Regions from separate parts of the Arthrobacter sp. P1_C12_2 genome, predicted to be linked through region 1. Evidence: riboswitches for the same ligand, from Rfam matches in the RefSeq annotation. Region 1 holds a riboswitch; each other region holds the start of a gene.
The links. A riboswitch is a leader RNA that binds a small molecule or an ion and turns the genes downstream of it on or off. The one in region 1 is predicted to bind thiamine pyrophosphate.

Region 1 (7,083 bases):
GCCCTCCCAGGACCAGGCTTCCCGCGGCCGGTCCCAGTACAGCTCAATGCCGTTGCCTTCGGGGTCGTTGAAGTAGAAGGCCTCACTGACGAGGTGGTCCGCACTGCCGGAGAAGGACTGGGGCTCGTACTGGGCCGCGCTGGCAATGGTGGCCGCCAGGGAGTGCTGGTCCTCGAAGAGGAGGGCGGTATGGAAGAGCCCGGCCTCGCCGCGGGAAGGAAGGTTCAAACCAGGGGCGGGCGCCAGGTGTACCAGCGGCTTCTGCCGGCGCCCAAGGTAGAGCCCGCCGTCCTGTTCGGCCACAGTCTCCAGCCCGAGGGCGCGCTGGTAGTAATCGGTCATGAGCTTCATGTCGCCGACCTTGAGCATCACCGTGCCCATGGCGAGGTCGGCAGGAAGGAGGTCCTGGGTGCTGGCTTCTGCGGTCATCGAAACGCTCCGTGGATTCTTTGGCCACCGGATTTCGGTGACTCTGCATAGAAGTAAATTACTTGAAGCTTCAATTTATTCCTAATGACCGGTCTGCGCCCGGTTCACCGGCAGCCCGCGCAGCACAATGTGCTGGATCCGGCGGAGCGTGGCAGGTTTGCTCCGCGGGTCCTCGGCGGTGACAAGGACATCCGCACTTGCCCCATCACAGATGGACTCCGCGCCGAGCCACGTCCGCGCGGACCAGCTCGCGGCGTCGAGGGCGGCGGCGCCGGGAAGGCCGGCGGCGTGCAGGGCCTGGATCTCGTCCACGATCCGGCCATGGCTGATCACGCTTCCGGCGTCGGTTCCGGCATAGATCGCCACCCCGGCCTCGTGGGCTTCGAGCACCCGCTCCGCCCGCCGCGCCCACAGCGAGCGCATGTGGGCGGCGTAGCGGGGGAACTTGGTCTCCGCCCGGGCCGCGATGTCCGGGAACGTGGCGATGTTGATCAGGGTGGGCACAATCGGGACGCCCTGCCCGACCAAGCGCGGCAGGTGCCGCGGCAGCAGCCCGGTGGCGTGCTCGATGCAGTCGATCCCGGCGTCGAGCATGTCATCGAGGGTGTCTTCGGCGAAGCAGTGCGCGGTGACGCGGGCCCCTTCTTCGTGGGCGGCCTGGACGGCGTCCTTGACCGTCCGGGCGGGAAAGCTGGCGGCGAGATCGCCGGCGTCGCGGTCAATCCAGTCCCCCACGAGCTTGACCCAGCCGTCGCCTGCGCGGGCCTGCTTGCGCACCGCCTCGACGAGATCCTCGGGTTCGACCTCGACGGCCAGGCCCGGCAGGTAGCGCCGGGTCCTGGCGAGGTGCCGGCCGGAGCGGATGATCCGGGGAAGGTCAGCGCGCTGCTGGAGCCAGCGGGTGTCGTGGACGGCGCCGGCGTCGCGGACCAGCAGCGTCCCGGCGTCGCGGTCCGCCAGAGCTTGGGATTCCGCGGTGTCCTCGGTAACGTCCCCGCCCGGGCCGAGGCCGACGTGGCAGTGTGCGTCCACGAGGCCGGGAATGACCCAGCCGTCAAGCACGAGCCCCGGCGCGGCCGCCGGACGGTGGAAGGTCAGCCGGCCCTCCACCGACCACAGCCCGTGGCGGACCTGGTCCGCCGCGGTGAGGATGGGGCCGCTGAACTCGATGATGCCGGTCATGACCTAAAGCCTAATCCGCATGACGATCCGCCGGCCCAGATCATCCAGCCCCAGCTGCGCTTCGTGGATCCGTAGGGCGCCCAACGCCTGCCCATGCTGGGCGAATTCCTCGAAACCGCAGCTCGCATAAAACGGCGCATTGAACGGAACGTCCGCGAACGTGCACAGCGTCATCGATAAATAGCCACGACCCCGGGCCGCATCGAGGGCCGCCTCTACCAAGGACCGTCCTATCCCCCGCCCAGCGGAGTCCGCCTGCACGGAGAGTTGTTCCAGATGGGCCTGGCCGCCGACCTCGTCAACGCGGGCAAACCCTACGGGCGGGGTTCCGGAGACAAGTATGAAGAGCGGCTCAACCGGCGTCGTCACCCCCGGGGCCGGGAGCGCCTGGTTCCCCAGCTCGGCTTCGAGGATGCGGTCTGCTGAGGCCTCGAGAACCGGCAGCGCCGGGAGGTCTTCCGGCGTCGCCATCCGGATGCGGGGCACGGCCCTGGGCAGAGTCACAATGCCACGCTAACACCGCGGCCCGACCGCGCCGCGTCACACTCGACAGCCGGCCGGAGGTGCGTGGTAGCTTCGTCTACGACCACACGGGTGCCCCTGCAGGGGCTGAGATCGGGCTGACGCAGCCTGCGACCGTTGAACCTGTCCGGGTAATGCCGGCGAAGGAAGTGAGCTTTTCCGTGAACACCCAAGTGACACAGCACAGCCCTGTCCAAATTCAGTCTGCCCACATTGAGTCAGCCGACAATCAGCCAGCAGCCACCACGCAGTCGCTGAAGTCCCACTCGCTGGCCTTCACCACGGACCCGGACCACGGCATCCGCGTCCCGGTGACCGAGATTGCCTTGGAACCCTCACCGGGCGGCGTCCCGAACCCTCCCTTCCGCGTCTACCGCACGGCCGGCCCGGGCAGCGATCCGGTCCGCGGGCTGGAACCGTTCCGCGCGCCCTGGATTGAGGCCCGGGCGGACACCGAAACCTACGCCGGCCGGCAACGTGAACTGCTCGACGACGGCAAGTCGGCGGTGCGCCGGGGTGCGGCGTCGGCCGAGTGGCGGGGCGGTCGCCCGGTGCCGCGCCGCGCGGTTGAGGGCAGGACCGTCACGCAGATGCGCTACGCCCGGGACGGGGTCATCACCCAGGAAATGCGGTTCGTCGCGCTGCGCGAGAACTGCGATGTGGAGCTGGTGCGCCGCGAGGTGGCCGCGGGCCGGGCGATCATTCCCAACAACGTCAACCACCCTGAATCCGAGCCGATGATCATCGGCAAGGCGTTCCTGGTGAAAATCAACGCCAATATCGGCAACTCCGCCGTGACCAGTTCCATCGCCGAGGAGGTCGACAAACTCCAGTGGGCCACGCAATGGGGCGCGGACACCGTCATGGACCTCTCCACCGGGGACGACATCCACACCACGCGCGAGTGGATCATCCGCAACTCCCCCGTCCCCATCGGCACGGTCCCGATCTACCAGGCGTTGGAAAAGGTCAACGGCGAGGCCAACGCCCTGACCTGGGAGATCTTCCGGGACACCGTGATCGAACAGTGCGAGCAGGGCGTGGACTACATGACCATCCACGCCGGCGTGCTGCTGCGCTATGTGCCCCTGACGGCCAACCGGGTCACCGGCATCGTGTCCCGCGGCGGTTCCATCATGGCCGGCTGGTGCCTGGCGCACCACCAGGAGAACTTCCTCTACACGCACTTCGACGAGCTGTGCGAGATTTTCGCGAAGTACGACGTCGCGTTCTCCCTGGGTGACGGGCTGCGGCCGGGAGCGACGGCGGATGCCAACGACGCGGCGCAGTTCGCCGAGCTGGACACCCTGGCCGAGCTCACGCGGCGGGCCTGGGAGTTCGATGTGCAGGTCATGGTGGAGGGTCCCGGGCACGTGCCCTTCCACCTCGTCCGGGAAAACGTGGAGCGCCAGCAGGAACTCTGCAAGGGAGCCCCGTTCTATACGCTCGGGCCGCTGGTCACCGACATCGCACCGGGCTACGACCACATCACCTCGGCAATCGGCGCCACGGAGATTGCCCGCTACGGCACCGCCATGCTCTGCTACGTCACGCCCAAGGAACACCTCGGGCTGCCGAACAAGGACGACGTGAAGACGGGCGTGATCACCTACAAGATCGCGGCCCATGCCGCCGACCTCGCCAAGGGCCACCCCGGCGCCCACGAACGCGACGATGCCCTGTCCAAGGCGCGGTTTGAGTTCCGCTGGCGGGACCAGTTCGCGCTGTCCCTGGACCCGGTGACGGCCGAGGCCTTCCACGATGAGACGCTACCCGCGGAGCCGGCCAAGACGGCCCACTTCTGCTCGATGTGCGGTCCCAAGTTCTGCTCCATGCGGATCAGCCAGGACATCAGGGACGAATACGGTTCGGCGGAAGCGCAGGCGGCCCTGGCGCAGAGGGCGGCCGGAATGCAGGCGAAGAGCAACGAGTTCCTCGCCTCGGGGGGCAAGGTCTACTTGCCGGAGCCCTCGGTGGGAGGACCCGCAGCCTCCTAGGACGCCCGGGCGTGCTGGCGGCGGCTGACCTCGGCGATGTACGAGCGGATGGCCCGGGCCCCTTCGGCTGAATCCTGGGGCCGGTGCCCTCCCGGGGCCGTGCGGTGCAGGGCGCCGGTCTCGCGCAGGTAGCCGGCGATTTCCTCATACAGCGGTTCCCAGCCGCCGGTCAGGACCAGTGTCGGCACGCCCGGCACGATCTGCAGCGGGGCTTCCCACGGCGGCGCCTGCAGGCGGAGCCGGCGCGCTGCCCGGAGGGCCTCCGGCGTCGTGGCCCCAGGGGCTTCGGCCGCGAACGCGCGGCGGATGAACTCCCGCTGGAAGTCGTCGTCGCTGAGGTTGTACCGGACATCGAAGAGCGGCTGCATGAGGGCCCGGTGCGCGGCGGTGGCCGGGAGCTCCGCGGTCAGGGACAGGCAGGCCGGTTCCACCAGGGTCAGCGACTGGACGAGGTCGGGCCGCTCGACGGCGGCCATCATCGCGGCGATCGCGCCCTGCGAATGGGCCACCACGTGGCCGCCGGCCTCGCCGCGGCCGTCGTCCGCCAGCGACGCGAGCACGATTGCGGCGTCGGCGGCGAAGTCCGATTCGAGCGGTTCCGCGACGGCGTCGAACCCGTGCCGCCGCAGGAACAGGGCGTCGTAGTCCAGCGCCATCCCGTGCTGTTTTGGCCACGCGGCGGCACCGAAGCTGCCATCCCCGTGGACGAAGACTACGCGCTGCTTGAACATTGTCTTACCCTATGGCACCGAAGTGCTGATGCCGCCGGCGACACAGTGCCGGCGGCAGTCAGCCCTTGCGGCTACTTGCTGCCGCCGAGGAACTTGTCGAAGCCCTTGGGCAGGTTCAGCTGGGACGGATCGAAGTCGCCGCCCTGCTGGCCGAACGACGCACCGGTGGGCAGGGCCTTGGGGCCGGCGGCACGCCGCGCCTCGGCGTCGCGCAGTTCCTGCGCCGCCTTGGCCGGGTTGCCGGAGCGGGCCTTCTTCTTGGGCGCCGGCTTGGCTCCCTTTCGAGCACCGCCCCCGCCGGGCATCCCCGGCATGCCAGGCATCCCGCCGCCGGCGGCCATTTTCTTCATCATCTTCTGGGCCTGGGCAAAGCGTTCCAGCAGTCCGTTGACCTCGGATACGTGTACACCGGAACCGCGGGCAATGCGGGCCCGGCGGGAGCCGTTGATGATCTTCGGAGCCACGCGCTCATGCGGGGTCATCGAGCGGACAATGGCCTCGACGCGGTCGATCTCGCGCTCGTCGAACTGCTCCAGCTGCTGGCGGATGTTCTGCGCACCCGGCATCATCATGAGCATTTTCTTCATGGAGCCCATGTTGCGGATCTGCTGCATCTGGGCGAGGAAGTCATCGAGGGTGAAGTCCTCCTGGTCGGCGAACTTCTTCGCCATCCGGGCGGCTTCATCCTTGTCCCAGGACTTCTCGGCCTGCTCGATCAGGGTGAGGACGTCACCCATGTCGAGGATGCGCGAGGCCATGCGGTCCGGGTGGAAGAGCTCGAAGTCGTCCACGCCTTCGCCCGTGGAGGCGAACATGACGGGTTTGCCTGTCACCGACGCGACAGAGAGCGCGGCACCGCCGCGGGCGTCGCCGTCGAGCTTGGAGAGCACGATGCCGGTGAAGTTGACGCCCTCGTCGAAGGCCAGGGCCGTGTTGACGGCGTCCTGGCCGATCATGGAGTCGATCACGAACAGGACTTCGTTCGGGACGATCGCGCGGCGGATCTGGCGCGCCTGCTCCATCATCTCGGCGTCGACGCCGAGACGGCCGGCGGTGTCCACGATCACGACGTCGTGCAAGGTGCGCTTGGCTTCCTCGACGCCGTCACGGGCGACGGCGACAGGGTCGCCGGCAGGGTGGTCCAACTCGGTGGACGTGGCGCCCGGGTGCGGGGCGAACACGGGTACGCCGGCGCGCTGGCCGACCACCTGCAGCTGGGTGACGGCATTGGGCCGCTGGAGGTCACAGGCCACCAGCATGGGGCTGTGGCCCTGGGACTTGAGCCACTTGGCGAGCTTGCCGGCCAGGGTGGTCTTGCCGGCGCCCTGGAGGCCGGCCAGCATGATGATGGTGGGGCCGGTCTTGGCCAGGCGGATCCGGCGGGTCTCGCCGCCGAGGATCTCGACGAGCTCCTCGTTAACGATCTTCACGATCTGCTGGCTCGGGTTCAGCGCCCCGGAGACCTCGACACCGAGGGCACGCTCGCGCACGCGGCCGGTGAACTCCCGGACCACGGGCACGGCGACATCGGCGTCCAGAAGGGCTCGCCGGATCTCGCGGACTGTGGCGTCAACGTCCGCCTCGGTCAGGCGGCCTTTGCCACGCAGATTCTTGAAGGTTGCTGTCAACCGGTCAGAGAGTGAATTGAACACGCGCCGTGCACTTCTTTCAGTGGATCTACAGGTGGCGGCCGGTGCGGCACGCCAGCGTCGCGACTGGTGTTCGCCTGAACGAACCGCCTCGACAACAGGACTCGACTATCTAGGGTACCAAGATGAGCCTTCAAGATGGCATGCTGGCGTAGGTGACCAGCCAAACAACTATTAAAACCCTGCTCATCCTGGGCGCCTCCGGCGATCTTACGGGCCGGCTCCTGTTACCAGGGCTTGCCCGCCTGGTGGCCCGGGGCCGCGCCGAAGGACTCACCCTGGCCGGAGCGGGATCGGACCCCTGGACGCCGGAGCAGTGGCTGGGCCGGATCGAGGAGTCGTTCGCGGACGAGAACTCCAAGGCCGATGCCCACGGCAAGCGGGAGCTCAAGCGGATCCGTCAGGAGAGCACCTACCACCAGCTCGACGTCACGGCCGGAGACCAGCTCGCCGGGCTGCTGGCGCAGCTGGAGGGCCCCGTGGCCGTCTACTTCGCCCTGCCGCCGCGCGTCAGCCAGCTCGCGTGCGAAGCCCTGGCGCCGGAGGACTTGCCCGCCGGCACCCGGCTGGTCA
Region 2 (7,083 bases), on a different contig from region 1:
AGTCCTCATCGGCGTAGGTCCGCAGCCAGTCGGCGTAAGGGTGCGCCCCGGGGGCGCCGCCGGCCAGGAACTCCCGGTGCAGGGTGGAGCCGACCTCGGCGTAGAGCCAGAAGCACGGCAGCGCTGCTGCCACGAGGACCCCGTACCTGCCGGACACAGAGGCAGCCAGCAGGTGGTCCACGTACGACTTCGTCACCGGGCCCAGGGTGGGCGCGGTCGGGCGGGTGCTGAGCCAGGAACGGTGCAGCTCGGATTCGACTTCCAGGCAGGTCTGCGCCGAACGGGCCCAGAACAGCTGCTCGGCCTCGGTGGGGGCGATCGCGGCGGCGCGGGCCAGGACCCGGGAGTAGCCGTTGAGGTAGATGGCGTCCTGGGCGAGGTAGTACGCGAACTCGTGCTCGGGCAAGGTTCCGTCGGCCAGTCCGCGGACGAAGTCCAGGGCGTAGATGGCCTCAAGATCGCCCGTGGCTCCTGCGCGGAGGGCTGCGGCGAACTCGCCCTCCGCCGGACCGTGCCCGCCGGGGTGGTGCTGACCGCGCTGGCCGCGCTGGCCGTCTTTGAGGGCCTGCCCATCCTTGATTCGCTGCAGGTGGTGGAAGTGGTGGACCGGGCCGTTGCCGGTGCCGACGTCCAGGACCGAGGCTTCGCGGAGCGCGCCGAGCAGCCACGGCTTCACTTCCCGCAACGCCGCTTCCCAATCCCCCACCCGGACCTGCACGGTGGCCATGGCCGAGGACAGGGAGCATCCGGTGCCGTGGCTGTTGCGCGTGGCGATCCGCTCCCCCGGCACCACCACCGTTTCCTGGCCGAGCAGGCCGCCGGTGTTGACCAGCGCATCCGGGCAGCCGGGGTCGGCGGCATTGCCTGCGTCGGCGTCGGCGGCATCGGCGTCGTGGACGGGTCCGTCCCCGTGCTGCCCGCCCTGGAGGTGTCCGCCCTTAACCAGCACGGTGGTGCCGGTCAGTGCGGCTAGCCGCTTGCCCTGCGCCAGGGCCTCAGCCCAGTCGGCCGCGACGGGCTCCTTGAGCAGGATGGCGAGTTCGGCGAGATTGGGCGTGATGAGGTGCGCCAGCGGCAGGAGGGCCTGCAGGGCGGTCTCGGCCGATTCCTGCAGAAGCCGGTCGCCGCTGGTGGCGACCATCACCGGGTCCAGGACGACGACGGCGGGGCGCACCTTTTCCAGCCAGCTGCGGACGGCGTCGATCACAGAGGCGTCGCCGAGCATGCCGATCTTGACGGCGTCGATGCCGATGTCGTCGCTGATGGCGTCCAGCTGCGCCGTGAGGAACGCGGCCGGGGGGACGTGGACGGCGCGCACGCCCTGGGTATTTTGCGCTGTCAGGGCGGTGATGGCGGCCATGCCGTAGCCGCCGTTCGCCGCGATGCTTTTCAGGTCGGCCTGGATCCCGGCTCCGCCGGAGGGGTCAGAGCCGGCGATGGCCAGCACGCGGGGTATGCGCGGCGGCGCGGACGGGCGGGGCTGCGCCGGCAGAAACTCGTTGGGCAGAAAATTGGTCGGCTGAAACTCGCTGGGCAGAAACTCGGACGGATTCGGTCTCGCGGACAAGGCAGACATCCCTTCGCCGGTGCTAACCGGACAGGTTCAACGGGTCTGGATCTCAGCCGGCTGATGCGCGGCACCCCGTGTCAGTGTTCCAGCCTAGCCGTTGCCACCCGGTTGCCCCCTTAACCCACGAGCGGGCCCGGGCCGGAGCGGACGTATGTTACGCCCGCTCGGGCCCGGACCCGCAGCCCGACCGGTCGAAATGGTGACCGGTCGGGAACGTGGTTAGTTGCGGAACACTACAGCTCCGACGCCGGTACGCCGACGCCGAGGATGATCGGCTCGTTGCCTGCCGGGATGGAAGCAGGCCTGGCCGCGGCGGGTGCCTTGGCCTCGTGGATCGATCCGGCCGCGGCCGGCCGGGTCGCCTCGCGATGCTCCACGGAGGTTTCGTTGGCTGCGCCCTGGGCGCGGCTGGCGCTCCGGTTGCGTCGCCCGCGGCGGCCACGAGTGGTGTCAGCTGTCCGTGACGCCGGAGCCTCGGCAGCGCGCACTGCTGCGGGTGCCTCGGTGGCCGCGGCAGGCGCTTCGGTGTCCATCCCGGCCGGCTTGCCGGCCTCGGCCTCGCCCAGGTTGGCGAAGGCCTCGGTCAGCAGGTCCAGGGTCAGAGCCGGTGTCGGCTGGTCCTCGGCGTGCTCGACGAAGGGCAGGGCCACCTGCTCGCCGCCGAACGTCAGCACGGTTGCGGGACGACCGGCTGCCTCGTCCGCGGCTGCGAGCTGCGTGACGGCGTCGACGGCGGCCTGGCGGGCCCCGGCGTCGCTGGCAGCGGCTGCCTCCCCGTCGTGCAGGTGCGCGGCGTGCGCCGCGGCAGCGATATTCGCCAGCGCGGCACGGGTGGCTTCGGCCTTGGCGTGGCGCTCAGCCTCGGTGGGCTCAGCGTGCACGGGCGCGGGTGCGGCCGGCACGGTCTCCGCGCCTTGGCCTCCCCTGCCGCGGCGACGGCTCTTGCGCTCCGTGCGGGCAGCAGGCTGGGCCTCGGTGCGCGGCACATAGTGTTCCGCGGCGACCGTGTTGGCGCGGCGGTGTTCCACCGGCTCGTCGTGGGTGACGATGCCGCGGCCAGCGCACGTTTCGCACTGCTCGCCGAAGACTTCCAGAAGTCCGGTGCCCATCCGCTTGCGGGTCATCTGCACGAGGCCCAGCGAGGTCACCTCGGCCACCTGGTGCTTGGTCCGGTCCCGGCCCAGGCACTCCACCATGCGGCGCAGCACGAGGTCGCGGTTGGATTCGAGCACCATGTCGATGAAGTCGATCACGATGATGCCGCCAATATCGCGCAGGCGCAGCTGCCGGACGACTTCCTCGGCCGCTTCCAGGTTGTTCTTGGTGACGGTTTCCTCGAGGTTGCCGCCGGAGCCGGTGAACTTGCCGGTGTTGACGTCCACCACGGTCATGGCTTCGGTGCGGTCGATCACGAGCGAACCGCCCGAGGGCAGGAAGACCTTCCGGTCCAGGGCCTTGTGGATCTGCTCGTCGATGCGCCAGGCCGCGAAGATGTCCGAGTCCTTGGTCCACTTCTCGAGCCGGCCCACGAGGTCCGGTGCCACGTAGGTGACGTAGGCCTCGATGGTGTCCCAAGCTTCCTCGCCGGAGACGATCAGCTTGGAGAAGTCCTCGTTGAAGACGTCCCGGACCACCTTGATGGTCAGGTCAGGTTCGCCGTAAAGCAGCTCGGGGGCGAGGATCTTGGTCGATGTCGACTGGCCCTCGATGCCCTCCCACTGCGCGCGGAGGCGGTTGATGTCGTGCGTCAGCTCCTCCTCGGAGGCACCCTCGGCCGCGGTGCGGACAATGACGCCCGCGTCCTCGGGCAGGCGGTCCTTGAGGATCCGCTTGAGGCGGTTGCGTTCGACGTCGGGCAGCTTGCGGGAGATGCCGGTCATGGAACCGCCGGGCACATACACGAGGTACCGGCCGGGCAGCGAGATCTGGCTGGTGAGGCGGGCACCCTTGTGGCCGACCGGGTCCTTGGTGACCTGGACCAGCACGGAGTCGCCGGACTTCAGCGCGTTCTCGATCCGGCGCTGCTTGCCCTCGAGGTTGACCGACTCCCAGTTCACTTCACCGGCGTAGAGCACAGCGTTGCGGCCGCGGCCGATGTCCACGAAAGCGGCTTCCATGGAGGGCAGCACGTTCTGGACCTTGCCCAGGTAGACGTTGCCGATCAGGGAATCCTGCTGGGTCTTGGACACAAAGTGCTCGGCCAGGACGCCGTCTTCGAGGACACCGATCTGGATTCTGTCGTCGCGCTGACGGACGATCATCTGGCGGTCCACGGACTCGCGGCGGGCCAGGAACTCGGCCTCGGTGATGACGGTGCGGCGGCGGCCGGTGTCGCGGGACTCGCGGCGGCGCTGCTTCTTGGCTTCCAGGCGGGTGGAGCCCTTGACGGACGTGACGCGGTTGTTGACCGGCGCCTCGGCCATTGCACGCGGTGCACGGACGCGGGTCACCGTGTTGGGCGGATCGTCGCCTTCCCCGCCGGTCAGCTCCAGGTCCTGGTCACCGCGGCGGCGGCGGCGGCGGCGGCGCGAGGTCACACCGTCTTCGAGGTTCCCTTCGGAGCCTTCGTCGCCCTCTTCTTCGGTGCCTTCGGACTCGGTGTCGGACTCGGCAGACGTGCGGGTGCGTCCGCGCCGGCCGCGGCTGCGGCGCCGACGGCGGTTGCCGGCGTCATCGTCCTCGTCGCCTTCTTCGTCCTCGGGCTCCGCTGCAGCGGCAACGGCAACGGCAACGGGGGCCGTACGCACCACGGTGCTCAGGTCCGGGGCCTGGAAGATCACGGAAGTGAGGGCACCCGGTTCCATGAACAGCGAGGCGGCCGGGCTTTCCTCGGGCCGGGCTTCCGGCTCTTCGGGCTGGGCCTCGGCGGGCTGGGCTGCCGTAGCTTCCGCAACGGGTGCTTCCGTAGCGGCGGCTTCTTCGGCCGGGACTGCTGCTGCGGGTACGTCTTCGGCCTTCGGTGCGGCCTTGGCGCGGCTGGCGCGGCGCCGGACCGGCTTCTCTGTGACCTTTTCTGCAACCGCTTCTGCTGCGGCGGCTTCTTCGGAATCAGCTGCTGCTGAGGGTGCCTCTGCCGCGGCAGGCGCGGTGGCTTCGGCTTCTGCGGCGAAGGCAGGCAACGGTTCCGGGGCGGCCACAGTCTTCCGGGTCCGGGTGCGCCGTGCGGGCGCCTTGACCGCAGTTTCGGGGGCGGCAGTTTCGGCTGCGGCGGCTTCGACGTTGGCTGCCTTACGGCGGGCGGGGACGGGCTCATCTGAGCCGGCCGCATCGGCCAGGGCCGCGGCTTCAGCCACAGCCTCCGCCGCCTCCGCGGCGTTGACCTTGGCGACGGGCGCCTTCCGGCGGGTCCGGACGGCCCTCTTCGGCGCTACCGGAGCCTCTGCTTCCGCAGTTCCCTGTGCTTCCCCGGCGACTACTAGTTCTTCGTTTCCGGCTACAACCTGGTCATTATCCATATGTGGCGACACTCCTGCCCCTAATGCGCCGCCACATTCGGCGCCCGTTGGGGCAAATATGCGTCAACACCCGCAGGCATTGACAGAAGTCAATTGGATACCCTCAGGTTCGCACCGGCAGTGGGGTGCGGCAGCCCTGGAGGGCCGGCGAGATTGTTTTGGAACCCGTTGACCTACACGCCACAACCAGGTGCCGTCCAATGGCATTGCGGGACAGCTGGAATCAGAGGATCCGCAGCTCCCTGCTCATCATTGGCGGTCTTGAAACAAAATCGCCGGACCGGAATCCGGATGTGGATCGGGTTCCAGCCACGATCATTGTCTCACAGGAGCCGTCAAAGCTGGTGTAGGCGGGGCCGGAAGCGCAACAGGGGCGGCCGGGCACGGCGGGCGGGGCTGTTCCCCGGCGCTGTTCAGCCTGCGGCGTTAGAATCGGGGCCAGAACAACATGGTCAAGACGATCAAAGGACTCAAATTCCATGCCCAGCATCTCCAGCACTGCCGGTGACGCGACCGTGCACCAACCGGGTTCCGGCCCGGCTCCCGCGGACCGGTCCCTTCCCACGATGACCCGCGACCGCCCGTTCGCCTGGCTCCTGCTGATCACCGGTGTCATCGGCTGGCTCGCATCCGGGGCCCTCGTCCTGGAGAAGCTGGAGGTTCTGAAGGACCCGAACCACGTCACGGTCTGCGACGTGAACCCGTGGATCTCCTGCGGCCAGGTCATGCAGACGCCGCAGAGTTCCGTGTTCGGCTTCCCCAACATGTTCATCGGGATCGTCGCCTTCGCCGTGATCATCACCACAGCCATGGGCATCCTGGCCGGCGCCAGATTCGGCCGGTGGTACTGGCTGGGGCTTCAGGCAGGCGTGACGCTGGGCTTCGCGTTCGTGGTCTGGCTCTGGTCCCAGGCCCTGTACGCCATCCACATCCTTTGCCCGTTCTGCATGATCGTCTGGGCCGTGATGATCCCGTTGTTCGTCTGGGTGAGCGTCCGCAACATCTCCCACGGCGTGATCGCGCTGCCCGCCGGTCCCACCAAGGTGATCGGCGACTCCGGCTGGATCATTACGGCGCTGCTGTACGTCGCCGTGATCGCGACGATCTTCTTCGCTTTCATCCAGGTCTTCATCGGGACCTCCGGCTACTAAAAGCCCCCAACCGCCGCGAGGTGCCAGACCGCGAGATAACAGATAAGGCCAATGTTCGCACGCGAACATTGGCCTTATCTGTCACCTCTGTGTCTCTCACATGGTGAGGACCGTGTCAGGAAATTCCTAGAACCAGATCTTGATCTCGCGCTCGGCGGATTCCGACGAATCCGAGCCGTGGACCAGGTTCTGCTGGACCTTCAGGCCCCAGTCGCGGCCGAAGTCGCCGCGGATGGTGCCGGGCGCCGCCGTCGTCGGGTCCGTGGTGCCGGCGAGGATACGGAAGCCCTCAATCACGCGGTGCCCCTCGAAGATCGCGGCGACCACGGGGCCGCTGAGCATGAACTCGACCAGCGGCTCGTAGAACGGCTTGCCGACGTGCTCCTCGTAGTGCTGCTCCAGCAGCTCGCGGCTCGCGTCGACTTTTTTGAGCTCGGCCAGGGTGTAGCCCTTGGCTTCGATCCGGCTCAGGATGGCGCCGGACAGGTTGCGGGCGACGCCGTCGGGCTTGATCAGGACGAGGGTGCGCTCAATGCTCACAGCTGCTCCAATGTGTTGGGGTGGGGTTCAGGTCAAGTCTACGGGGTGCTGGCCAGGGGCCCGGGCACAGGTTCAGGCGCTGTTTCCGGCGCCGTTTCCGGTTGCCGGCCCCTGGGGGTGGGACGCATCCCAGTCAGCCTGCTCGCGCTCCCGCTGCGCGGCTTCCCGGTCAATCCGGATGCCGGTGCGGATCCCGTACCACCACGCCACGGCGAAGAGCGCGCCGACCAGGTACATGGCAGGTTCCACGAGGCCGCCCAGGATCAGCACGAGCTGCAGGATCCAGCCCAGGGCCACTCCCCACGGCTTCGAGAGGACGGCGCAGGTGAAGATGAAGACCAGGCACAGGCCGATCCCGACCGAGAAG
Region 3 (7,083 bases), on a different contig from region 1:
GGTCGACGTCGTCGTCGTCGACAATGCCGAGGGTGCCGACCCCGGCGGCGGCGAGATAGAGCAGGGCCGGGGAGCCGAGGCCACCGGCCCCGATCACCAGGACTTTCGCGTTCTTGAGGCGTCGTTGGCCGATCGCGCCGATCTCCGGAATGATCAAGTGGCGCGAGTAGCGTTCCACCTCGTCCGGGCTGAGGTCCGCTGCCGGGTCAACAAGCGGTCCGGGCCGCGGATCCAGCTGCGTCTTTGGGGTTGCGGGGGCACCGGTGGCGGTGAACTTGGAAGCCATACTTCAATCTATGCCCGAAGATACCACCAGGTCATATTACCCGCGCGTAAGGTGTAATTGAGTGCAAGGTAGTTCAGTACAAATTCAGATGCGTGGCATTGCGCGCAATGGGGTGAAAAGGGAAAGAAGGCCGACAGTGGTTCATCAGGCACCGTTGGAGCGGGACGAGACCGGCAAGCCGCCGGCAGGGCAGACGCGGAGCGGACAGCGCTCGGCCCGCCTTCCCCGCGACGAGCGCCGGGCACAACTGCTGGCGGCCGCGCAGGAAGTTTTCGTGGCGAACGGCTACCACGGCGCCGCCATGGATGAGATCGCCGAGACCGCCCACGTCAGCAAACCGGTGTTGTACCAGCACTTCCCCTCCAAGCGGGACCTCTACCTGGCACTGCTGGACAGCCACCTCAGCAAGCTGATCGACCTGCTGCTTGGCGCCCTGAACTCCACCACAGACAATGACGAGCGCGTCCAGGCCGTCATGCGCGCCTACTTCCGCTTCATCGCCCACGACGACCAGGCGCACCGGCTCGTCTTCGAGTCGGACCTGATTAACGATCCCGACGTCAGTGCACGGCTGGAAGCGTTCAACAAGACCTTTGCCGACGCCGTCGCGCATGTCATCGCCGAGGACACCAAGCTGCCTGAACTGGAGGCTCAGCTGCTGGGCCGCGGACTCGCCGGAATGGCCCATGTAAGCGCCCGGTACTGGCTGGAAACGGACGGGAACCTGGATCTCGATGTAGCCAGCGACCTCATCTACCGTTTAGCTTGGCGCGGAATCTCCCGCTTCCCCAAAGAGACCTAGACTACAACTAGAGATTGACCTTAGACATTTTTTTGGACGTTGATTGGCTGGGAGGCCTTGCTGTGGAAGTAAAGATTGGTATTCAGAACATTGGCCGCGAAATTGTCCTCGAATCAGCCCAGGACGCCGACGCCGTCGCCAAGGTAGTCGGCGAGGCGATCGCCAAGGGCAGCGAACTGCGGCTGACGGACGACAAGGGCCGCCTGGTGATCATCCCCGCCAATGTCCTGGGCTACGTGGAAATCGGAGCAGAAGAGGCCCGCCGCGTCGGCTTCGGCGCCCTCTAGCCCCGCTCTTCTCACGACCGTTTCTCCACTACCGTTTCTTGACCAGCGCGAGGTGTCCTGAATGCTTTCCCTGATTGTGGTCGCCTTGGTGACCGTTGCCGCGGGTTTCGTCGTGTGGGCCAACGACAAGCGGCACCAGAAGTACGGCGTCGCCGTCCCGGCGGGAGTCGCTGCGACCATCGGCATGCTGAGCTGGATCATCTTCATTGCGGCCGGGTTCGGCTACCAGCCGGGCCTGACCTGGATCCCGTGGATCCTGCCGATGGTCCTGGGCACTGCGGCTTCTATCGCGGCCGCGGTGTACCTCGGCAAGACCCGGACCCGGCAGGACACCGAGCGGCTCACCACCATCCTGAAGCTCTAGCCGGGCATCGCCCGGCAGGGGGCTGCCTTACCCAGGCAGGTCCGGTCCGTGGCCGTCCTCGGTACACAGGCACAGCCGGTTTCCCTGCGCATCCGTGACCACCACCCAATTGGGTGCGTGGTCACGGTTCATTAAGGCCCCGGTAGCCGCGGTCTTCTCCAGCACGGGGCCGGATTCGGCCTTGCTCCGGTGGATGTCCAGGTGGATGCGGTTGGCGTTCGGGGTGGAAGTTTCCTGGAACCAGAGCGAGGGGCCGCGGCCGTAGGGGTCCGTGAGATCCCCGAACCTGCCCTCACGGTAACCGAGGGCCACCCGCCAGACCTCCGAAATCCCGGCGGGATAGTCCGAATCGATGGCTATTTCCACGGTCCGGTACAGCCCCGGTTGCGCGGTGGCAGCGACTGCGGCGGCAGCCTCGCCGGCCGCCGTCGCCGCTTTGACGTCCCGCGACGTCACCTCGGCGCCGGCGTCATGGGAACTGTAGCGAAGAAAGACCCGGTTGTAGCGCCAGTCCAGGTCCGGGTGGTGGTTCTGCTCTTCGGCGAGGCGCCCGACGGCGGCGATCAGCTCCAGTGCCGCGGCCGCCGTCGGCGCCTTGTACACGGTCACCAGCCCGCCGAGGCGGTACCGCCAGTCCGGCAGGCCCGCCAGCGCTTCGTCGAGCTGGGGGCGGGTGAGGACGTCATCCGTGGCTGCCATGACAGTCTCCTTGACTGGTTGACCGACAAGACCGGCGGCCTACCCGGAGCGGCCGGACTCAGAGGAATTCGGCCCGGCCTTCCATCGCCGAGGACGCCAAGGCGTGCTCGCGGCGCGGAATCCTGCCAGCCTTTTTTGCCAGCCTACCGGCGATGACGGCGTGTTTGAAGGCCTCCCCCATGAGCACGGGATTCTGTGCCCGGGTCACGGCCGTAGCCAGCAGCACGGCGTCGCAGCCGAGTTCCATCGCCAGGGCCGCGTCCGAGGCCGTGCCGATCCCGGCATCCAGGACCACGGGCACGGACGCGCGCGAGACGATCAGCTCGATGTTGTGCGGGTTCAGGATGCCCAGTCCGGTGCCGATCGGGGCGCCCAGCGGCATCACCGCCGTCGCGCCGAGGTTTTCGAGCCGGAGGGCCAGCACGGGGTCGTCGTTGGTGTAGGCGAAGACCTTAAAGCCACGGCCCACGAGCTGTTCGGTGGCGTCCACGAGTTCGACGGCGTCGGGCAGCAAAGTGTGCTCGTCGGCAATGACTTCGAGCTTGACCCAGTCCGTTTCCAGGGCCTCCCGGGCCAGCTCGGCGGTGAGGACGGCGTCCTTGGCGGTGAAGCAGCCTGCCGTGTTGGGCAGCACCCGGATCTGGCGGTCCTCGAGCAGCTGGAACAGCGATCCCGTCTCCGCCGGCGAATAGCGCCGCATCGCCACTGTGGTCAGCTCCGTCCCGGAGGCCACAAGTGCCGCGCCGAGCCCGTCCAGGCTCGGCGCACCGCCGGTTCCCATGATGAGGCGGGAGCCGAGCCTCACGCCGTCGACCACGAACGGATCGGCCACCGCACCGGTCACCGGTACGGCCGGTGTTCCTGCGAACGTCGTCTCATTCATGCTGGTCATCCTCCCTGGACTGCCGTAACAAGTTCGACGTCGTCGCCGTCGGCGAGCGCCGTGGCGTGCCACTGGCTGCGCGGCACCACTTCGGCGTTGCGGGCCACAGCCACACCGAGCTTCCGCCCGTCGGCGGCCCGGCCGTCGGCGCCGATGCTCCGCCCCGTGAGCTGGCTGACCAGTGTGCTGACGGAGGCGCCGTCCGCGACGCTCTGCTCCGTTCCGTTCAGTCTGATGTTCATGCTGCTTCCTTCTTGGGGCTGTCCCCGGACAAATCCGGGATGCGGGAAAAACGGTCGGGGCGGAACCCGGACCAGCGCGGGTCCGGAGTCCCGTCCATGAGTTGCCGGCACACTGCGGCCGCCGCGGGGGTCAGCAGGACGCCGTGCCGGAAGAAACCTGTGGCGATGATCAGTCCCGGGACGTCCCCGCCGTCCGGTCGTGCCACCCGCCCCAGCAGGGGGGCGTTGTCCGGTGTGCCGGGCCGGGCCCGGGCCGTGGCTTCCACCAGCTCCAGCTCGGCGACCGCGGGCACCAGCTGCTGGGCGTCCCGCAGCAGCTGGTAGATGCCGCCGGCGGACACCGCGTGCGGATCCGATGGTCCGTCCTCGCGCTGGGTGGCTCCGATCACCACGGTCCCGTCCTGGCGGGGGACGATGTACACGGGGACACCGCGCACCATGCCCCGAACGGTGGCCGTGAGCAGCGGTTGCAGATGCGGGGGAACGCGAAGCCGGAGGATGTCGCCATAGACGGGCCGCAGCGGCAGCGCCAGCCCGGCGGGCAGCTCCCCGAGCCCGGGGGCATCGAGCCCGTTGGCGACGACGGTTTCCGCAGCCCGCACAGAACCGCCGCCGGCCAGCCGAACGCCCCCCACCTGTCCGTCCTGCCACAGCAGGCCTGCCGCGCGGCGCCGGACGAAGCTGCCGCCGCTCTCCGCGCCGAGGACGCCGGCGAGCCGGGCGATCAGCAGGCGGGGGTCCACCTGGTGGTCGGCCGGGATGTCGAAGGCGCACGAGATGCCGGGGCTCAGCAGGGGTTCCCGGCCGCGTGCCTCGCGCACTGTCAGTGGTTCCACGCTGAGGCCACAGGCCAGCTGGACGTCCCTCAGGTCCGCGAGCGCGCGCCGGTCCGCCGCGTCGGCCCCGACCGCGAGGGTCGCCGTCGTCAAATAGCCGGTACCCAGCGGGGATTCCGTGCCGCCGGCACCGGCGTCGATTGCGGCAGCGAATCCTGGCCACAGCCGGGAGGCCTCAAGCATCAGTTCCAGGAGCTGCTCCTCCTGGTAGTGCAGCTCACTCACGGGGGCCAGCATGCCGGCCGCGGCCCAGCTGGCTCCGCTGCCGGGAGCATCATCAATCAAGACCACGGAGCGGCCTGCCCGGCTGGCCTCGAATGCGATGCCATGGCCGATCACGCCGCCGCCGATCACGGCCACGTCGGCACTGATATCCCCCGCGGTGATTGTCTCTGCAGAATCAGGCCCGGTGTCACAAACCTGGGCGGCGGCGTCATTTGCGGCTTCGGCTGAACGGCCGGCTCGTGTGCCCATGAAAAATTCCTTCCCTACGCCGGTACTAGCCGGATCAGGTCAAGCGGTCGGCTCTGACGCCCTCTCAGCCGTGCAGCGGCGACATGGCTGCTGCGGGCTCCCGCGGTATGCGCCCAGTTTAGAGGAACTAGGCTGGTCCCATGAGCCAGGACCCCCTCCACACCACCGCCCGCCTCTACCTCTGCACCGACGCCCGCAGGGACCGCGGCGACTTCGAGGACTTCGTGGACGCCGCCTTCGCCGGCGGCGTGGACATCATCCAGTTGCGCGACAAGTCGCTCGAGGCGTCCGAGGAACTGGAACTGTTGGAGGTCCTGCACGCCGCAGCGCTGCGTCACGGACGGCTGTGGGCCGTCAATGACCGGGCGGACATCGCCTCCTTGTCCGGGGCTCCTGTGTTTCATGTCGGCCAGAAGGACATCTCGCTCGACGCCGCCCGCGGCTTCCTGGGCAAAGATGCCGTTATCGGCCTGTCCACCCACAGCCCGAAACAGGTGGACGCCGCCATTGCTGCCTCGCCCGGCCGCAAAGGACTCGACTATTTCTGTGTAGGCCCCGTGTGGGCGACGCCCACCAAGCCGGGACGCGCCGCCGTCGGCCTCGACTTGGTGCGCTACGCCGCCCAGGCGATCGGCCGGGCGGACACGGAGGGAACCGGTAAGGTCGACGGCGTCATGCCGTGGTTCGCGATCGGCGGGATCGACCTCAGCAACGTGGAGCAGGTAGTCGACGCCGGCGCCCGGCGGATCGTGGTGGTCCGGGCGATCACCGACGCCGCTGATCCGGCCCACGCCGCAGGTGCACTGCTGGCGGCGCTGGACGCCGCAGAATCCTAGGCAGGTTCCCGGCCTGAACCTATCCGGCGAGACCCAGCTCTGCCATCCGGCGCGCGTGGTTCGCTGCGAGCTCGGCCGCCAGGCCGTTTATCATCTCCCGGGCGCCGGCGTCGTCCAGCCCGGACAGGCCGCCGAGGAACGCGTGCTCAGCGCTGACCCGCTGGGCGTGGTTCAGGACCTCGCCCAGCAGGCGCCTGGCCCACAGCGCGAGGCGCGACGCCAGCCGGGGGTCATCGGCCAGGGCCGCCTTGAGGCGCTCCTGCAGCACGGCCGTGGACTCGCCGGTGGAGCGGACCTGCCCGATCAGCTCCCGGGTTCCGGCGTCCACGTACCGGCCAACGACGCCGTAAAAGTCCGCGGCGACTGTGTCAATCACGTAGGCCTTCATGAGCGCCTCGTACCAGTCCGCCGGGCGCGTGCGCTCGTGGAAGTGGTCCACCGAGGGCTGGAACGGCAGCATGGCGGCCTCCGTGTCCAGGCCCATGTGCTCGAGCCGGGCCCGGACGAGTTCGTAATGCTGGAACTCGACCACCGCCATTCTGCCCAGCACCTCACGGTCATGCAGCGTGGGCGAATACCGGGCACTCGAGGACAGCCGCTCGAAGGCGGAAAGCTCGCCGTACGCCAAGACTCCCAGCAGCTCCGAAAGAAAACTGTTGTAGAGGGCCGGATCGTCCGCAGTTGCGCTCATCATCCAAGACTAATAGCGGAAATCGGGCTACCCTGATTTTCGTGTCCCATCATCGTCTGACCCCCAGTGTCCACGAGCAGCAGAACCAGCTTGCCGGGGCTCTCAAGGCGTTGCGCACCACGCTGGAACTGCCCGGCCCGTTCCCGGAGGACGTGCTGCGCGACGCGGAGGCGGCGGTCGCCGAGCACAAGCTCCCGGACCTTGACCTGACGCATGTCGAGTTCGTGACCATCGATCCGGCATCGTCCACCGACCTCGACCAGGCCCTGTTTATCGAACGGGGCGACGGGGGCTACAAGGTCTTCTACGCGATCGCCGATGTCCCCTCATTTGTCGCCCCGGGCGGGGCGCTCGACGCCGAGACCCGCCGCCGCGGCCAGACCTTCTACACCCCGGACGGCAGGATTCCGCTGCATCCGGAGATCATCAGCGAGGCCGCCGGCAGCCTGCTCGCCGGGCAGCTGTGCGCGGCGTTCGTCTGGGAGTTCGAGCTCGACGCCGCGGCCGAGGTCACCTCAGTCCTCGTGCGCCGGGCACAGGTCCGCAGCCGCGCGAAGCTCAACTACAAGGGCGTCCAGGCCGAGCTCGACGCCAGCACCGCGGCGCCCGTGCTGCAGCTGTTGAAAGAAGTAGGCATCAAGCGGGTAGAACTGGAACGCCTGCGCGGCGGCGCGAGCCTGAAT
Region 4 (7,083 bases), on a different contig from region 1:
GGCCGCGGTCATGTCCGGTGACCGCCCCGTGCGGGCCGACAAGGCCGCCTCCGAAGAACAGCCCGGCTCCCTGAACGTTGACCCCAGCCCGGAAGGAGGCGGAGAGTGAACATCACCAGCCTTGCCCCGCTCGCCGTCGTACTCCCGATCCTGGGCGCCGCCCTGACGTTCCTGCTCATCCATCACCCCCGGGCGCAGCGCGCGGTCAGCATCGCCGTCCTGACCCTGACCCTGCTGCTGGAGTGCTGGCTGCTGGCCTCCGTCTGGGATGGCGGCACGGCCGCGGTGAACATCGGCGGCTGGCTGCCGCCGTGGGGCGTCGTGCTGGTGGTGGACCAGTTCTCCTCGCTCATGCTCGTGGTGTCCTCGGCTGTGAGCCTTGCGGTGCTGATCTACGCAACGGGCCAGGGCATGGCCGACGGCGACCGCGACGCGCCGGTCTCGATCTTCCACCCGACCTACCTGATCCTCGTGGCCGGGGTGTCCAACGCCTTCCTCACCGGAGACCTCTTCAACCTCTACGTCGGCTTCGAGATCCTGCTGACGGCCAGCTACGTGCTCATCACCCTCGGCGGGACGGGCCCGCGCATCCGGGCCGGCGTGACCTACGTGGTGGTGTCCGTCGTGTCCTCGGTGCTGTTCCTGATCGCGATCGCCATGGTCTACGGCGCCACCGGAACCATCAACATGGCGGACCTCGCCATCAAGCTCGGGGACCTCGACCAGGGCACCCGGACGCTGCTGCACGTCATGCTGTTGGTGGCCTTCGGCATCAAGGCCGCCGTCTTCCCGCTGTCCTTCTGGCTCCCTGACTCCTACCCCACCGCACCGGCCCCGGTCACCGCGGTGTTTGCCGGGCTGCTGACCAAGGTGGGCGTCTATGCGATGGTCCGCACGGAGACGCTGCTCTTCCCGGGGGATGCGCTTAACGCCCCGCTCATGGTCGCGGCGCTGTTGACCATGGTGGTGGGAATCCTCGGCGCCCTGGCCCAAAGCGACATCAAGAGGCTCCTGTCCTTCACCCTGGTCAGCCACATTGGCTACATGGTGTTCGGCCTGGCCATGTCCACGGTGGCCGGCCTGGGCGCCGCGGTGTTCTACGTGGCCCACCACATCACCGTCCAGACCAGCCTGTTCCTGGTGACCGGCCTGATTGAACGCCGCGGCGGCAGTTCGTCCATGGACCGCGTGGCCGGGCTGGCCAAGCTCTCCCCGGTCTTGGGGGTCCTGTTCTTCATTCCCGCCATGAACCTCGCCGGAATCCCGCCGTTCTCCGGTTTCCTGGGCAAGCTGGGGCTGCTTCAGGCAGGCGTCGAACTGGGCACGCCGCTGGCCTACGCGCTGGTGATCGGCGGCGTGCTGACAAGCCTGCTGACCCTGCTGGCGATCGCGAGGGTCTGGAACCGGGCGTTCTGGCGCAAGCCCGAGGACGCCGAACACCCCGACCCGGTGCTCCTGGCGGCACCGGCCGACTCCGCCACGGGGGACCGGGCCGGCAAGACGAATGTGACCCTGCTGCCCCGCACCATGGTGGGCTCCACCCTGGGCCTGGTGGTCTTTGGCGTGGCCCTGACGGTCTTTGCCGGGCCGCTGTTCAGGGTGGCCGACCAGTCCGCCCAGGAGATGCTGGACAGGACCCCCTACATCCAGGCTGTGCTTGGCCAGGACGCGCCCGTGCCGCCGGTGCCTGCGTCGGTCCAGCCCGTACAGCGCCAGCAGCAAGGCCAGGAGCAGGGCCAGCCGCAGGGCGGCGGGAAATGAACCGGAAGAGGATCTCCCTGCGTCAGGAACTGCCGCTGCTGGTGTGGCTCGTCTTTGTCTGGGGCGCACTGTGGCAGAACTTCAGCCCGGGCAATCTCCTGTTTGGTGCCCTCATCGCCGTGCTCGTGGCGCGCATCTTCTATCTGCCCCCGGTGGAACTCGGCGGCCGCTTCAACGTGCTCCGCGCCGTGCCCTTCGCCCTCATTTTCCTCGGAAAAGTCGTCGCGGCAAGCTTCCAGGTCCTGTACCTGGCCGTGGTCCGCGGCCCGGACGTGGTCAGCGCAATCGTCGCCGTGCCGCTCCGGAGCCATTCGGACCTCCTGGTCACGGCCACCGGGCATGTGATCTCGCTGATTCCCGGGTCCCTCGTGGTGGAGGTGGACAGGTCAACGTCCACGCTCTACATCCACGGCATCAACGTCCGCAATGCTGAGGACGCGGCCAGGCTGCGCAAGGAGGTCCGGGACACCGAGGCCGGGCTGATCAGGATCATGGGGACCAAAGACGAACTTTCCGCCCTGACACAGGAGATCGCCGCATGATGCAGACCGTCCTGACGGTGACCGCCGTCGTACTGTCCCTGGCCGCCGCGGGGGCGATCATCCGGATCGGGCGGGGCCCCTCGCTGCTGGACCGGGTTCTCGCCGCCGACGTGCTGCTGGCCATTTTCGGGGCGGCCCTGTGCATCGATATGGCCGTCAACCGGCACCTCAACAACCTGATGCTGCTCGTTGCGATTTCCCTGATCGGCTTCGTCGGGTCGGTGACCGTGGCCCGGTTCGTGGCCGACAGGCGGGAGGGTGTCCGTGAATCCTGACACTGTGATCGACGCCGTCTCCGCCGTGTTCATGGTGACCGGCGCCCTGATGTCCCTCGCCGCGGCCATCGGGCTCCTGCGGTTCCCGGACCTCATGAGCAGGATGCACGCGGCCACCAAACCGCAGGTCCTGGGCCTGTTCCTGCTGCTGGCGGCCCTCGGCCTGCAGATGCGCACCTGGTCGGTATGGCCAGTCGTGCTGGTGGCCTGGCTCTTCCAGCTGCTCACCGTCCCCGTGTCCGCCCACATGGTGGGCCGGGCCGGCTACCGGACCAAGCACCTGCACCCGGAACTGCTGAGCTCCGACGAGCTCGAGGCCGTAGTCCAACAGGCAGCAGGCCAGCAGGCGGCCACGCACGGAACGGACGACGACGACGCCGGCCGCTGAGCCCCTTCAGCGACAGGAGCGGCGGCCGGCGCTTCGACAGGCGCGGCGGCGGCGCCGCGGCTAGTCGAGACCGGTCAGACGAGGTCCTCGGTCTTGGCGAAGCGGGTGATCGCGCGCTGGGTGCCGCGGTTGGCGAGCACCTGGATGATGGCGCTGACTGATGCGGAGATCAGGGCGAACGTCAGGGCCGAGCGCAGCGTGGTGGGCACGTCTTCCTCGTTGCCCTTGGGCGGCTTGTTGCCCGTGGACTTTTCCCACAAGGTGTCCACCAGCTTGGTGCCGGCAAAGCCGGCCAGGAGGCTGACGCCGGTGCCGAGCAGCTTGATGAGGATGTTCATTCTTCGGTCTCCTTGGGACGGGAACAGGGTCTCTGCCTAGCCTAGCGTTCCGGGGTGAGGACCATCCGCAGGGCCTCGACCACGAGGTCGTGGTCCGCCTTCTGGGGCAGGCCCGAGACCGTGACGACGGCGACGGCGCCCGTGCCGCGCAGGTAGATGGGGAACGCCCCGCCGTGGGCGGCGAACTCCGTCTGATCCCACCAGGCGTTGTCTTCGATCCTTCCGCCGGCAGCGCGGGCGCGGAGGCCCACCAGCAGGGACGGGACCTCGTAGCGCATGGCGGTGCTCTTCTTGGCGTTGATCCAGCGCTCGTTGTCCGGTGTGGCGCCGTCCAGCGCGGCGTGGAAGAGTACCTGCTCGCCTTTGGTGATGTCGACGGCGATGGGCAGCGAGCGTTGCCGGCCCAGCTCGACAAGGAGGAGTCCGAGGTCCAGGGCGTCGTCTTTGCTGAACGACGCGAACTGGAGCGTCTCCATCTCGGCCAGCACGCGGCCGATGAGCGCAGCCAGGGAGCCCTGCGGCTGAGGATCGCTCGAGTCGGGATCGTATTCCCCGGTGGGATCTTGTGTGGCCGGTATGTGCGTCAAAATATTCCAGCTTTCCGGTGGGTGACGAGGCCGCCCGCTGGCGGGTCCGGGTGTCCGACACGATGACTCTACCAAGAGGGGCGTTCCCGCCCGCCGGGACCGCCGCTGTCCCGTCCCCGATTGTGACGGGATGTCACTGAAAACCCGGCCGTCCGGGTGTAAACTGAGCCAGCCCACAAGGGCGAAAAAAATTACGACAGGGGAGCGCCGCCGTCGGGCATCGCCGGAACAATCCGGGGCAACCTTTGGTGGGCGCTGAGAGTGCGGACAGCCGCAGACCCTCGAACCTGATCCGGTTAGTACCGGCGCAAGGGAGTCGAGTTCTCAGGGTGCGCGGAGGGCGGCGGAAGCCGAGACCGGCCGGAGCACCCTCCCCTCCTGTTCCTCAGGAGGACGACATGACAGATATTTCAGCACAGCATGGTTCCGCCAGCCGTTCATCCGCCCGCCGCGACTACAGCTGGCGCGTGGTGGACATTGTGGTGGCGGCGTTGATCGCCGTTGCCGGCGGCGTCATTTTCTGGGCCTGGTCCCAGGGCGCGAACCTGATTTCGACCCCGGTGAACGCGGTCTACCCGCCGCTGAGCGGACTCTACGCCGGCGGCTGGATGATCCCGGCGGTGCTGGGCATGCTCATCATCCGCAAGCCGGGCGCGGCGCTCTTCTGCGAGACCGTTGCGGCCACGGGCGAGCTCATCATGGGGTCGCAGTACGGCACCACGGTGCTGATCTCCGGCATCCTGCAGGGCCTCGGCGCCGAACTGGTCTTCGCGGCCTTCCTCTACAAGAAGTTCAACCTGCCCGTCTCCGTGCTGGCCGGAGCCGGCGCGGGCCTGTTCTGCGGCCTGAACGATTCCTTCCTGCCGTGGGGCTGGAACATCGCCTACGAGGCCGGCGACAAGCTCGCCTACATCGTCTTCACGACGATCTCCGGCGCAGTGATTGCCGGCGGACTGGCCTGGCTCGCCACGCGTGGCCTGGCCAAGACCGGAGTGCTGGGCTCCTTTGCCTCGCGCAAGGCCGCCACGGAGCCCGTCTTCTCCTGAGCCCCGTTCCTTGAACCCTGCAGAGAACCCATGAGATCTTCATCAGGCGTCCGGCCGGCCGCCGTCACGGCCCGTGGCTGGGGCTGGCGGCATGCCGGACGGACCCGGCCCGCGGTCAGCGGCCTCGACCTGGACATCCGGCCGGGGGAGCGCGTGCTCCTGCTCGGCCCCTCCGGCGCCGGCAAGTCGACGCTGCTCCACGCCCTGGCCGGAGTGCTGGGCGACGGCGCGGCCGGCGCATCTGGGCAGGCCGGCGACGCCGAAGACGCTGACGAGACCGGAAGCCTGCTGATCGACGGCGCCGCGCCACGGGCGCAGCGTGGCCGCGCCGGGCTGGTGCAGCAGGACCCGGAAACGCAGGTGGTGCTCTCCCGCCTCGGCGACGACGTCGCCTTCGGGGCTGAGAACCTCGCCGTCCCGGCGGCGGAGATCTGGCCGCGCGTGCGCGAGGCCCTCGACGACGTCGGGCTGGGCCGGCTGCCGCTGGACCACCCGACGTCGGCCCTCTCCGGCGGACAAAAGCAGCGGCTGGCGCTCGCCGGGATCCTCGCGATGCGGCCAGGACTGCTGCTGCTCGACGAGCCGACCGCCAACCTCGACCCCGCGGGCGTCCTGGAGGTCCGCGACGCCGTGAGCCGCTGCCTGGACAAGACGGGCGCCACGCTGGTGGTCGTGGAGCACCGGGTGGGGGTCTGGAAAGACCTGGTGGACAGGATCGTGGTGCTGCAGCCCGGGTCTGCCACGGGCTCCGCGGTGTTGAACCCCGCCGTACTCATTGACGGGCCACCGGACCGGGTCCTGGCCGAGGCGCGGGACATGCTCATCGGCGCGGGCGTCTGGGTGCCGGGCTACGTCCCGGCGACGCGGATGCGGCCGCCGGCGCGGGACGCGGGGCAGCTCCTGCTCACGGCCGAAGCGCTCGCGGTGTCCCGCGAGCGGCCACGGCGTGCCGGGCTGCGCGACGGCTTCCGCACCATCGCGCCGCGACCGGTCCAGTCCGGGGTCTCGGTCCAGGTCCGCGCCGGCGAGGCCCTGACCATCACCGGACAGAACGGCACGGGGAAGTCCACCCTGGCGCTGACGCTGGTCGGTCTCCTGCGGCCCGTCGCGGGAACGGTCTCGGCCGCGGCGGAGCTCAGCGATGACGCCGGAACCGATCCCTACCGGTGGAAGGCCCAGCAGCTGATCGCCAGGATAGGAACCGTCTTCCAGGAACCCGAGCACCAGTTCGTCACCGGCAAGGTCCTCGACGAGCTCATGTTCGGCCCGCGCCACCTCGGCTACGGCGAAGACCGCGTGGACGAGCTACTGGAGCGGCTGCGGCTGACGGAGCTCGTGGACGCCAACCCCTACACGCTCTCCGGCGGCGAGAAGCGGCGCCTTTCGGTAGCCACCGTGCTGGCGGCGCACCCGCAGGTGCTGGTCCTGGACGAACCCACCTTCGGCCAGGACGCCAATACCTGGGCCGAACTCGCCTCGTTCCTGTCCGAGCTCCTCGACGCCGGCACCGCCGTCGTGTCCGTGACCCACGACGCCGAATTCAGCGCCGTCCTAGGCGGTACCGAACTCCGGCTCCGGCCACGGGATACTGCCACCGCGGATGCTCCGGGCCCGGATCTTGAGTTGCCGGAGGGGGCCTCGCCATGAGGGACGCACTGAGCCTGCGCGGCAACCATGCGCTGCTGACCCGCGCCAACCCGCTCGCCAAATTCACGGCGGTCACCCTGATCACCCTGGTCCTGGCGCTGTCCATTGACTGGGTCTCGGCGTCGGTGGCGCTGGCCTTCGAACTGCTGCTCCTGCCGCTGACCGGCCTGACCGTGGCCTTGCTGTGGCAGCGCGGCTGGCCGCTGATCCTCGCGGCGGCGCTGGGCGGCTGGAGCACCGCCATACTCTCACCCGACGCCGGATCCGTCCTGCTCGACGCCGGGATCTGGTCCATCAGCGCCGGATCCCTGCAGTTGGGGATCGGCTTCATGCTCCGCGGGCTCGCGATCGCGCTGCCCGCGGTGCTGCTGATGAGCTGCACCGACCCCACCGACCTGGCCGACGCCCTGGCCCAGAACGCAAAACTGCCGCACCGGTTCGTCCTGGGCACACTGGCCGCCATGCGGCTCGTCGGGATCATGGCCGAGCAATGGCAGAC

Region 2: another riboswitch for thiamine pyrophosphate. It lies ahead of AC1DZQ_RS06135 (bifunctional hydroxymethylpyrimidine kinase/phosphomethylpyrimidine kinase); the one in region 1 lies ahead of thiC (phosphomethylpyrimidine synthase ThiC).
Region 3: another riboswitch for thiamine pyrophosphate. It lies ahead of thiO (glycine oxidase ThiO); the one in region 1 lies ahead of thiC (phosphomethylpyrimidine synthase ThiC).
Region 4: another riboswitch for thiamine pyrophosphate. It lies ahead of AC1DZQ_RS02390 (ECF transporter S component); the one in region 1 lies ahead of thiC (phosphomethylpyrimidine synthase ThiC).

The regions. Positions count from the first base shown of each region.
Region 1 covers NZ_JBFUAF010000012.1:127,371-134,453, reverse strand. Annotated here, with positions in the region: gene AC1DZQ_RS14220 (VOC family protein) at 1-429, opposite strand, end outside; gene AC1DZQ_RS14215 (amidohydrolase family protein) at 511-1,611, opposite strand; gene AC1DZQ_RS14210 (GNAT family N-acetyltransferase) at 1,615-2,115, opposite strand; TPP riboswitch at 2,192-2,299, shown strand; gene thiC (phosphomethylpyrimidine synthase ThiC) at 2,295-4,130, shown strand; gene AC1DZQ_RS14200 (alpha/beta hydrolase) at 4,127-4,861, opposite strand; gene ffh (signal recognition particle protein) at 4,933-6,513, opposite strand; gene AC1DZQ_RS14190 (glucose-6-phosphate dehydrogenase) at 6,666-7,083, shown strand, end outside.
Region 2 covers NZ_JBFUAF010000004.1:64,169-71,251, reverse strand. Annotated here, with positions in the region: gene AC1DZQ_RS06135 (bifunctional hydroxymethylpyrimidine kinase/phosphomethylpyrimidine kinase) at 1-1,456, opposite strand, end outside; TPP riboswitch at 1,559-1,655, opposite strand; gene AC1DZQ_RS06130 (Rne/Rng family ribonuclease) at 1,804-5,025, opposite strand; gene AC1DZQ_RS06125 (vitamin K epoxide reductase family protein) at 5,505-6,176, shown strand; gene ndk (nucleoside-diphosphate kinase) at 6,303-6,716, opposite strand; gene AC1DZQ_RS06115 (DUF4233 domain-containing protein) at 6,789-7,083, opposite strand, start outside.
Region 3 covers NZ_JBFUAF010000006.1:60,183-67,265, reverse strand. Annotated here, with positions in the region: gene moeB (molybdopterin-synthase adenylyltransferase MoeB) at 1-286, opposite strand, end outside; gene AC1DZQ_RS08480 (TetR/AcrR family transcriptional regulator) at 375-1,088, shown strand; gene AC1DZQ_RS08475 (DUF3107 domain-containing protein) at 1,151-1,375, shown strand; gene AC1DZQ_RS08470 (hypothetical protein) at 1,437-1,739, shown strand; gene AC1DZQ_RS08465 (4a-hydroxytetrahydrobiopterin dehydratase) at 1,767-2,438, opposite strand; gene AC1DZQ_RS08460 (thiazole synthase) at 2,497-3,321, opposite strand; gene thiS (sulfur carrier protein ThiS) at 3,327-3,563, opposite strand; gene thiO (glycine oxidase ThiO) at 3,560-4,873, opposite strand; TPP riboswitch at 4,867-4,987, opposite strand; gene thiE (thiamine phosphate synthase) at 5,014-5,709, shown strand; gene AC1DZQ_RS08440 (ferritin-like fold-containing protein) at 5,729-6,400, opposite strand; gene AC1DZQ_RS08435 (RNB domain-containing ribonuclease) at 6,442-7,083, shown strand, end outside.
Region 4 covers NZ_JBFUAF010000001.1:506,680-513,762, reverse strand. Annotated here, with positions in the region: gene AC1DZQ_RS02425 (Na(+)/H(+) antiporter subunit C) at 1-109, shown strand, start outside; gene AC1DZQ_RS02420 (Na+/H+ antiporter subunit D) at 106-1,761, shown strand; gene AC1DZQ_RS02415 (Na+/H+ antiporter subunit E) at 1,758-2,303, shown strand; gene AC1DZQ_RS02410 (MrpF/PhaF family protein) at 2,300-2,578, shown strand; gene mnhG (monovalent cation/H(+) antiporter subunit G) at 2,610-2,966, shown strand; gene AC1DZQ_RS02400 (DUF4235 domain-containing protein) at 3,041-3,304, opposite strand; gene AC1DZQ_RS02395 (heme-degrading domain-containing protein) at 3,346-3,891, opposite strand; TPP riboswitch at 4,080-4,223, shown strand; gene AC1DZQ_RS02390 (ECF transporter S component) at 4,290-4,937, shown strand; gene AC1DZQ_RS02385 (ABC transporter ATP-binding protein) at 4,968-6,584, shown strand; gene AC1DZQ_RS02380 (energy-coupling factor transporter transmembrane component T family protein) at 6,581-7,083, shown strand, end outside.